3 regions of the Fodinicurvata halophila genome follow, and region 2 is predicted to be linked to each of the others. Evidence: riboswitches for the same ligand, from Rfam matches in the RefSeq annotation. Region 2 holds a riboswitch; each other region holds the start of a gene.
What was found. Region 2 has a riboswitch for cobalamin ahead of ACFOW6_RS00430 (TonB-dependent receptor plug domain-containing protein). Riboswitches for the same ligand answer to the same signal wherever they lie in the genome.
Positions count from the first base shown of each region.

Region 1: it holds a riboswitch for cobalamin, as region 2 does, so the genes downstream of both, ACFOW6_RS15075 (copper chaperone PCu(A)C) here and ACFOW6_RS00430 (TonB-dependent receptor plug domain-containing protein) in region 2, are expected to answer to the same signal.
Region 3: it holds a riboswitch for cobalamin, as region 2 does, so the genes downstream of both, cobU (bifunctional adenosylcobinamide kinase/adenosylcobinamide-phosphate guanylyltransferase) here and ACFOW6_RS00430 (TonB-dependent receptor plug domain-containing protein) in region 2, are expected to answer to the same signal.

Region 1 covers NZ_JBHSCW010000010.1:1,984-5,247, reverse strand. Annotated here, with positions in the region: gene ACFOW6_RS15085 (sn-glycerol-3-phosphate import ATP-binding protein UgpC) at 1-471, shown strand, start outside; gene ACFOW6_RS15080 (glycerophosphodiester phosphodiesterase family protein) at 485-1,216, opposite strand; gene ACFOW6_RS15075 (copper chaperone PCu(A)C) at 1,399-1,884, opposite strand; cobalamin riboswitch at 2,024-2,224, opposite strand; tRNA gene ACFOW6_RS15070 (tRNA-Ser) at 2,536-2,626, shown strand; gene ACFOW6_RS15065 (ISL3 family transposase) at 2,689-3,264, opposite strand, start outside.
Region 2 covers NZ_JBHSCW010000001.1:77,423-80,686, reverse strand. Annotated here, with positions in the region: RNA gene ssrA (transfer-messenger RNA) at 53-425, shown strand; gene ACFOW6_RS00435 (SspB family protein) at 495-1,013, shown strand; cobalamin riboswitch at 1,075-1,276, shown strand; gene ACFOW6_RS00430 (TonB-dependent receptor plug domain-containing protein) at 1,395-3,264, shown strand, end outside.
Region 3 covers NZ_JBHSCW010000008.1:119,549-122,812, forward strand. Annotated here, with positions in the region: gene cobN (cobaltochelatase subunit CobN) at 1-358, opposite strand, end outside; gene cobW (cobalamin biosynthesis protein CobW) at 389-1,438, opposite strand; gene cobU (bifunctional adenosylcobinamide kinase/adenosylcobinamide-phosphate guanylyltransferase) at 1,435-1,995, opposite strand; cobalamin riboswitch at 2,095-2,300, opposite strand; gene ACFOW6_RS14555 (Tat pathway signal sequence domain protein) at 2,322-2,774, opposite strand; gene ACFOW6_RS14560 (ABC transporter ATP-binding protein) at 2,857-3,264, opposite strand, start outside.

The DNA of each region.
Region 1 (3,264 bases), on a different contig from region 2:
CAGGTCGGCACGCCGCTGGAGATCTACGAGAATCCCGCCTCCACCTTCGTGGCCGGCTTCATCGGCTCGCCCGCCATGAACTTCGTCGAGGGCCGGATCAACGCCGACCGGCAGTCGGTCAACATCGGCGAGGACTTCAGCATTCCGCTGCCCGAGGCCACCGAGGAGATCCAGGCGGATCGCCCGGTCATGGTCGGGCTGCGGCCGGAAGACCTGCACCTGACCCAGGAAAGTCCCGAAGAGGCCAGCCTGCCGCTCTCTGTGGACCTAGTGGAGGTGCTGGGCGCCGACACCCTGCTGCACGGCCAGATTCCGCAGATCGACATGCCGGTGGTCGCGCGCCTGTCCGGCGTGCCGGAGGTCGCCAAGGGAGAGGTCGCGCACCTGGCCTTCCGGCCGCGCAAGCTGCATCTCTTCGATCAGGAAAGCGGACGCAGCCTCTATTACGAAGTCCGGAAGACCGGGGGCTGACCGAACACGCCCCTTACAGCCAAGCCGCCAGGATGTCGGGACGGTCGGTGATGATCGAATCGACCCCGGCCGAGAACAGGATCTTGGTGGTCTCCACGTCGTTCACCGTATAGGCCGCCGCCTGCGCGCCCAGCAGCTGGACGTCCATGGCGTGCGTCTTGCCGAAGGCGGCGAAGTTGCCGTGCACGCTGTAGGCCTCGAGCTCGCGCACCGCCTGCTTCCAGCCTTCCTCGAAATGATGGGTCAGCAGGGCGCGCTTCCAGTGCGGCGCATGCTGCTGGGCCAGGTCCAGGCAGACACGCTGGAAGCTGGAGATCACCATCAGGGGGTCCGCGTCCGACCAGTGGGCGTCCAGGACCTCCAGGGTCTTGAGCGCCGTTTCCGTCTCACGTCCGGGGCAGGGCTTGATCTCGACATTGGCCGCAATGCCCGCCGCGCGGAAATAGGCAAGCGCCTCCGAGAGCAGCGGCACGCGCGTGCCCGCGAACTCCGGGGCGAACCAGCGCCCGGCGTCCAGCTCGGCGATCTCGGCGTAGGGTGTCTCTGCCACGGCGCCCTGGCCGCTCGTGGTGCGCTCGAGGGTCTCGTCGTGGAAACAGATCACCTCGCCGTCGGCCGTCAGCTTGGCATCCAGCTCGATCATGCGCACGCCGAAATCCACGGCCCTGCGAAAGCCCGCCAGCGTGTTCTCGGGCGCCAGGCCGGCAGCCCCGCGGTGGCCGATGATCTTGGGCAGTTTCTTCATTGTTCGGGTCGTCCCCCCTCTCGTCTTGCGTTCCCCGTCCGCTCGACGGTGCGCTTCGGATACAGGAGCTATCACAGCCCTTGCCCCGGGTCCATGCCGTGAGCACGGCGCTCCCATGAAAAAGCCCCGTTCCTCGGGATCGGGAACGGGGCTTCGATCTCCGCGTCGGCGGGCGCGAGAGCTCAGCTGCTCGGCGTATCGGTCTCGGCTTCGTCCATGTCCTCGACCACAACCTCGACCTCGACCGAGCCGGCCTTCTCGAAGGTCAGGGTCATGTGGAAGTGATCGCCGGCGCGATACTCGCCCTGCAGGTCTTCCAGCACGATCTGCGCACCGCCGGGCTGCAGGGTCACCGACTCGCCGGCCGCGACGCCGATGGCCTCGACCTGGCGCATGCTGTAGCTGCCCTCGTCGTCCATAACCGGCGCCCGGAAGCTGGTGGCATTGGCGAAATCCACCTCGGCGCCGACCAGGCGGTCGTCCTCGCCGCCGGTGTTCTCCAGGGTCAGGTAGACGGCGTTGGCGTGGGCGTTGGCTGCGTTCTCCACGGTCCAGGCATGGCTGACGACCATGTTCTTGGCCGCCGAGCGCTCGCCGTCGTGATGGGCGAAGGCGGCGGATACACTTCCGGCAAGGGCCAGGAAGACGGTCAGGATGAGAATGCGCATGGGTCTTGTACTCCGGTCTTCTATTGCGAACAGCGACCTGAAATAGGGAGTAGGGCCAGGAAGTGAAACGCCGTCAGGCGCAGATCCAGTCTCCTTGTTCCGGACACACCCCGTCCCGGTCGGATGAATATCGTGTCCGTCATGGCAGGTCTCCTGACTTGCGGCTTGTCCGGTCCCACCGTCTTGCCTTCCCGGCCGCCTCTTCATCTCCGGCAGCCAGTGACTTTCGCGACGGAAACCGCACCGCTCACAGTTGCGGGGGCAGCCCCGGCTTCGCACCGGGTTCCCTTTTCATTTCCGACAGGACGAAGACCGACTCCGGCCCGTCGAAAAACCATGACGCGGAAGGAGAATTACAGAACGCCCCCGGGATGTCCAGCCCAGTCGGGGCAACGGCGTGTGGCTTCCCGCCCCCCCGGCCTCCCGGGCCACGCCGGCCGGGCACCAGGCGGGAGGCGGACGCAACGACCCGCCTGTGCAGGGGGTTGGCAAAGGCCCGGTCGAGCGCCTACATCGGGGACGGGCAGGTAGCCCACGCCCGCAAGAACGCAGCCAGGATCGGGTTGCAGGAGCCGGGCGCTTGCGCTAGGTTCCGCGCCTGCTCGACCGGGTCGCGCACAGGCTGCCACACAGCCCGGCGACCAGACACGCGGAGAGGTGCCGGAGCGGTCGAACGGGGCGGTCTCGAAAACCGTTGTAGGGTAACCCCCTACCGAGGGTTCGAATCCCTCCCTCTCCGCCAGATAACTAATTGATTTTATGTTATTTTTTGGTTCTTCCCCATGAACGGGGGATGGGCATTCATCAGACCCGGTTGATTATACCATTCCACCCGCAGAGGGCGAGCACCCTCATGCGGTAATTCTCGAAATTCCTGAATCCGAAGGCGCGGCGCGAGATCATCTCCATCTTGGTATGGAAGCCCTCGGTGATGCCGTTGGATTTGGAAAACCGCCACATTCGGACAATCGGCTCGAGCCAGGAGCGGAGCGTCGTGGCCAGGGCTTTGGCCGGGCTCTTGTCAAACTGCTCGAGGAGCGCCAGGAAGCGCGGCAGGACCTTTTTGGCGCGTTTGGCATTCAGGGTCTTCATCAGCAGGAACCGCATCAGGCGCTGCTTGGCCGCGTAGAGGGCCTTGAGCACCGGACGCTCCTCCAGATACTGCGCCAGACGCTGCTGCTGGTCGGCCTTCAGCGTCCACTGATGGCGCCGCATCAGGCTGAGCAGCCCCCGGTTCTTTCGGCCCTCGGGATCCTGCTGCTGCCACAGCTTCAGGAAGTGCTGGTTGACCAGGTGGACGACATGGAAGCGATCGGCCACGATCCGGGCGTTGGGAAAGTACCGGCGCACGAGTGCGCGGTAGGTCTCGGAGAGATCCAT
Region 2 (3,264 bases):
AAATCCCATGGCGAGTTCCGGCAAAAGAGATTCCGGGTAAATCCCGCAAGGTGCTCTTTTGTTGAGAGAAGAAAAGGCCTATATAGATGTATGCCGGGCAACCGGCTATGGCGCTAAACGGCCATGTGGAATAAGCGCAGTGGACCCGGGGGCAGTACCCGGCGCCTCCACCAATTCAAGCCACCCGCAGCCAGATGCGCGGGTGGCCTTATGGGGGCGAAACAGGATCGACACGCGTGGTAAAGATATGGTCGGCGCCCGGCATGGTACCGCCGTTATCGGGCCATCATAATAGTTGCCAACGACAACTATGCTGAGGCTCGCCTCGCCGCGTAATCTGCGGTCGGGCGAACCGACTTAAAGTCCTGGGCAATCAGCCGCTCAGGCGGGGTTTGGGGCGCACCTGGCAACAGAAGCGCCCCGCTTTCAAGCGCCTGCGCTTCACGTCCCGGCGGGAATGACGACAGCAATGACCAGGGGAGGTCGCTCGACCCATGAGCGATGAAATATTACGCTACGATCTGATGGTGGAAAACGCATTGCGCGGCGTGGTTCGTGCCGCGCTTCAGGAGGCGACCACCGAAGGGCTTCCGGGCGAGCATCATTTTTATATCACCTTCCTGACGGAACACGAGGGCGTGCAGATCCCCGATCGCCTGAAGGATCGCTATCCGGAAGAGATGACGATCGTGCTGCAGCACCGCTTCTGGGACCTCGAGGTCGGGGAGGACAAATTCTCCGTTACCCTGACCTTCAACGAGATCCCCGAGAACCTGATCATCCCCTACGAGGCCGTGACGGCCTTTGCCGATCCCAGCGTGCGATTCGGGCTGCAGTTTGGCAACGCCATCGAAAGCGATGAAGAAATCGAGATGAACAATCCCCTGGACGAGGATATGCCCCAGCAGGCACCTGTCCAGGACGAGCAGGGCCAGGCGGCCCAATCCGACGAGCCGGGTGAAAGCGCCGGCGAGAAGGTCGTTACGCTGGATCAGTTCCGGAAGAAGAACTGAAGTCGACCAGGCGACCTTCGCTCTGATCCGAAGAAATAGCTGGATCGGGCAGTGCGAATCCCCTACAAGCCCAAGTGACGGTTCCCATTCGGGATCAAAAGGGAACGCGGTGCGGGTGTCTATTCATCCAAGTCCGCGGCTGCCCCCGCAACTGTAAGCGGCGAGTGCTTCGTCGATACGCCACTGGACTCTCGGGGTCCGGGAAGGTGACGAAACAACCATGACCCGCAAGCCAGGAGACCTGCCGTCAGTCGTGGTCACACGCGAGCACACCGGGCGGGGGTTCCTGGTGCCGGACGAACCGCAGATCCTTATCTGAAAGCTGCGGAGAGACCTCGTTCGCGGTGACGTGCCACTGGCAAATCGCCCGAGGTCCTTGAAATGCTTTCAGTCTTTTCCGGCCGTCCCGGCCGTCATTTCCGCTTCTTCAGTCTTGCGCTTCTGTCCTTCGCCAGTCTCGGGGCTCCGCCCAGCCTGGCCCAGGATGAATCTTCCGAGATCCTCCAGGAACCGCTGCAACTGGATGATATTTCCGTAACTGCAAACATGGTTCCCACGGAGAAAAGCAAGGTGGGCAGCTCCGTGACGCGCTTCACGGGCGAGGAGCTGGAAGAACGCCGGACCCGGCTTGTGTCCGATGTCCTGCGCGAAGTGCCCGGCGTGGCCGTCAACCGCACCGGCCCTGTGGGGCAGTTGACCCAGGTGCGCATTCGCGGATCCGAGGGCAACCAGACGCTGGTCCTGATCGACGGCATGCGCGTCAACGACCCCTCGGCGGGCTCGGAGTTCGATTTTGCCCATCTTCTGGCCGAGGAGGTCGAGCGGGTCGAGGTCCTGCGTGGCCCGCAGAGTGCGCTCTATGGTTCGGACGCCTTGGGAGGCGTCATCAATATCGTGACACGCAGCGGCTCACGCGAGCCCGAAGCGCGGATCAAAGCCGAGGGAGGCTCCTTCAATACGGCATTGGGCCATGCCTCCTTCAGCGACGGCGGCGAGAAATACGACTATATCGTCAGTGGCACCGGCTTCCGTACCAAGGGCACCTCGGTGGCGGACAAGCGCAACGGTCATGACGAAGCCGACGGCTACGAAAACCTGACAGGCTTCGCGAAGATGAACCTGAGGCCGGTGGACAATTTCGAATTCTCCTTTGTCGGGCGCTTCGTCGATTTCGACTCCCAGGGGGATGAGGAGATCGCCGGGGTTGGCGCTGTCGACGGGGACGGCAGTACGGAAGGCACTCAAGTCTACACCCGGGCCCAGGGACGTCTGAACCTGCTGGACGACAGGTGGGAACAGACGCTGGGACTGTCCTATGTCCGTCATCGGCGGGATTATCTGGACGACGGCGATGTCACCAGTCACTACGAGGGCGAGACCCGGCGCATCGATTACCAAAGCGATTTCTCCTTCGAGACCCCCAGCCTGCTCGACGCCTCACACGTGGCGACCTTCGCAATCCAGCACGAGGACAGAGCCGCCATCTCGGAGAGTGCCTTCTCCACCTTTGATCGTGATATCTCCTCCACCGGCTTCGTCGGCCAGTATCAGGCAACCCTGTTCGAGAGACTGACGCTGACGGGCAGTTTGCGCCATGATCGAAACGAGTTGTTCGAAGATACGAACACCTATCGCGCCACGGCGGCCTTCTCGATCTTCGAAACAGGCACGAAACTGCGCGCCTCCTATGGGACCGGCGTCAAGAATCCGACCCTGTTCGAACTTTATGGCTACACGAATACCTATCGCGGCAATCCGGACCTGGAGCCGGAAGAGGCCAGGGGCTGGGATGTCGGTTTCGACCAGAACTTCTGGAACAGCCGTGCGATGCTTGATGCGACCTATTTCGAACAGAGGATCGACAACCTGATTCAGGGGACAGGAGAGAGCTCGATCAACCTGTCCGGCGAGACGAAAGTGCGCGGCGTGGAACTGGGACTCACGGCCGAGGTTCTGGAGAACCTGACCGCTCGCGCCTCCTATACCTATACCCATGGAGAGGATGCGGCGGGCGAGGAACTCGTGCGCCGACCGAAGCACCTGGCCAGCCTGAACCTGAACTACCGCTTTCTGGAGGACCGCGCCAATCTCAACCTGGGCGTGATCTACAACGGCGATCAGAAGGATTGGGCCTTCAATTCCGATTGGACGCGCCGGCCGGTGGATATGCAGGACTATGTCCTGGTCAATCTGGCTGCTTCCTATCGGCTGAACGAGAACGCCGAGATCTATGGCCGCGTGGATAACCTGC
Region 3 (3,264 bases), on a different contig from region 2:
GCTTGTCATCCCCGGGCAGCAGCGCCAGCGACACATCCCGTTCGCGTGCCAGAGCTTCCAGCTGCTCGACGCCATAGGACCAATAGCCGCGCCCACCGAGCACACGTACAACGACCAGCCGCGCCTCTTCCACGACCTGCTCCAGATAGAGATCCACCGACATGGGGTGACTGAGCTGCATCAGGTTGGCCAGACGCAGGCTGAGTCCTGGTTCCGCCAGTTCCCCCCACGCCGTGGACAGACTGGCCAGTTCCGTGTCGGCGGCCGATAGAAAGACGATGTCTCCGGGCGTCTGGCCGAGATCCACAGCCTCACTGCCATCGGAAACCCGGCCGGGCTGTGCCGCCAGAAGGTGCATGATTGTTGCCTGTCCCTGTCTTGTCGCCGTTCAGGCGGCGGCCTGTTCGCGCGCCAGGGCGTTCCGGATGGCGCTCTCGTCCAGTCCCGTCTCGCCGATAATGACCAGGCGTGTGGTCCGTGGCTCGGCCTCCCGCCAGTCGCGATCGAAGTAATGCTGGAAACGGGGACCGACACCCTGCACCACCAGGCGCATCTCCTTGCCGGCAATCGCGGCAAATCCCTTCACCCTCAAGACGCCGAAGCGCGCCGAAAGCGGAGTCACGAGATCGAGCAGGGCCTGCGGGGATTCGCATTCCCCCAACTCCACCACGAAAGACTCGAAATCGTCGTGATCATGATCGTCATCGCCATCATGGTGCGAGGGACGGCTGTCCAGGTCGTCCTCGGCGCCAGCGCCCAGTCCTAGTAGCACGCGCGGGTCCAGATGGCCTTGCGTGGCGGCCACGGCCGGCACGCCCTTGCGCAGATAGCCGTGGGTGGTTTCCAGCACTTTGCGATAGCCGTCCTCATCCAGCAGGTCGCGCTTGTTGACCACCACCAGGTCGGCACAGCTGAGCTGCTCCTCGAACAGTTCTTCCAGCGGGCTTTCATGATCAAGCGCCGGGTCTGCCTGGCGCTGGGCCTGCACAGCGTCAAGCGAACTGGTGAACACTCCGGCCTCTACGGCAGGACCGTCGACCACGGCAACGACCCCGTCCACCGTCACGCGATTGCGCACGTCCGGCCAACCGAAGGCCTTCACCAGGGGCTTGGGCAAGGCCAGCCCCGAGGTCTCTATGATGATGTGATCGGGCGGGTCCGGGCGATCGATCAGCTTCTGGATTGTCGGCAGGAAGTCGTCGGCCACCGTGCAGCAGATACAGCCGTTGGCCAGCTCCAGCACGTCATCGTCGCTGCAGCCTTCGACGCCGCAGCCCTTCAGGATTTCCCCGTCAACGCCAACGTCTCCGAACTCGTTGATGACCAGGGCCAGACGGCGCCCGCCGGCGTTCTCAAGCAGCGAGCGGATCAGGGTGGTCTTTCCCGCCCCCAGGAAACCCGTGATCACGGTGGCAGGTATCTTCGCGAGATCTTTCATCTGTCTGTCCCTTCCGGGGTTTTGAGAGTGAGCGGTAGGCCGGCTGCCAGGAAGACCACCTGATCGGCGGCGGCAGCCAATTGTTGATTGAGATATCCGGCATGATCGCGGAAGGACCGCGCCAGCGCATTGTCGGGCACGATGCCGAGACCGACCTCGTTGGAAACCATGACCAGAGGAGCGTCAAGATTCGGTAGCAATGCCAGCAGGCCGCCGATCTCGCGCATGACGTCGCGATCCTCCAGCATCAGATTGCTGAGCCAGAGCGTGAGACAATCCACCAGGACAGGACGTCCTGCAACATCGGCGGACTGGAGGACCTCCCCCAGTGCCATCGGGGCCTCGAACGTCGTCCATTGCGCTCCCCGACGCGCGCGATGGGCGGCAATGCGCGCCTCCATTTCCGCGTCGAAAGCTTGGGCGGTCGCGATATAGGCACAGCTCGTGCCCTCAGCCTCGATCAAGCTCTCTGCATGGCGGCTCTTGCCCGAGCGCGCGCCCCCCAGCACCAATGTCAGGGGTGGCAACTGCAGAGCTTCCTTCTCGATGGCTGACATGCCGCTGGAGTCTCCTGTCCCTCAGGCAGGACAGGCGACGCGGTGCAGCTTTGAAGGAAAGGCTGGAGTCCGGCGCCGCCGGTGCACCCCGCCCGGCGTTCAAATGCAGACTTTCGGGCAGGTTTCCTGGCTCACGGGTCATCGTCCGACGCTCCTGGCCTTCCCGATGCATTCACCAGTGGCCTCTTGTCGTCGCGCCGGACTCGCCGTTTACAGTTGCGGGGGCAGCCACGGCCTTGGCCGGAGTCTTCCGACCGCACCGCGTTCCCTCTCCCGATAATCCTGCCTTAACCTTAGGAAGTCCCCCTCAGGGAAGTCAACGACTCTTACTGATAGAATTCGACCTCTGTGCGATTGGCGAGCTCCAGGATATCGGCACAGTCCTCCCGTTCGCCGGAAGCATCGGCACAGGGCGAAACACCATTGACCAGCATGCGATCGATATCGGCGCACTGCTGCTCGGAGAAATCGAAGAACTTGACCGTCGAACGTCCCGTCTCCAGGGGAGCTGCCTCGATGGCGATGCGGCGGCTGATCACGCCCTCCGCATCGAACAGGACCAGATCGAGCCGGAACTGATCGAAGTCGCTGCCGCTGTCATTCTTGAACAGCATATAGGCCCGGCAGGTCTGGTCGACCTGTTCCAGCTTGTTGAGCTCCAGCGTGACACCTTCTGCCGGCGCCGCCTCTTCCATATCGTCCTGGGCTGCGGCGCTCATGGCCAAGCCCCCCGTTACAAGCCCGGACAACGCCATGGCCAGCAGTTTGTTTCGCTTCATTCTCTGCCTCCCGCTTGCTGTTGTTTCACTTCTCCAGTGCTCCCCCGGCAGGACACCTCCGGGCATTTGTCAAAAGCACCTCTCAGGCATGGACCGCCATGCCGATGGGACCCTCCGAGCGCCCTTCCAGCAACTGCCTCAGATGTGACTCCGAAGCTTGGCGAGCTGCCTCGGTCGACCCATTCCAAATGATCCGACCGTCATACAGCATGGCCAGATCGTCGTAAAATTCCAAGGCCGAAGACATCTCCGTCATGATACTGAAGACCGTGACCTGATGCTCTTGGACAATCCGGCGGATGAGGGAATTGGTATGCCTGGTCATGATCGGGTCCAACCCATCGGTCGGAGCATCGAGGATCAGGATGTCGGGGTTCATGGCGAAGGCCCGAGCCAGGGCAACGCGCTTCTGCATGCCGCCTGACAGCTCAGCCGGATAGCGCTCGCCCACCTGGGAGCTCAGGCCGAACAGGCCCAGTTTTTCGCGCGC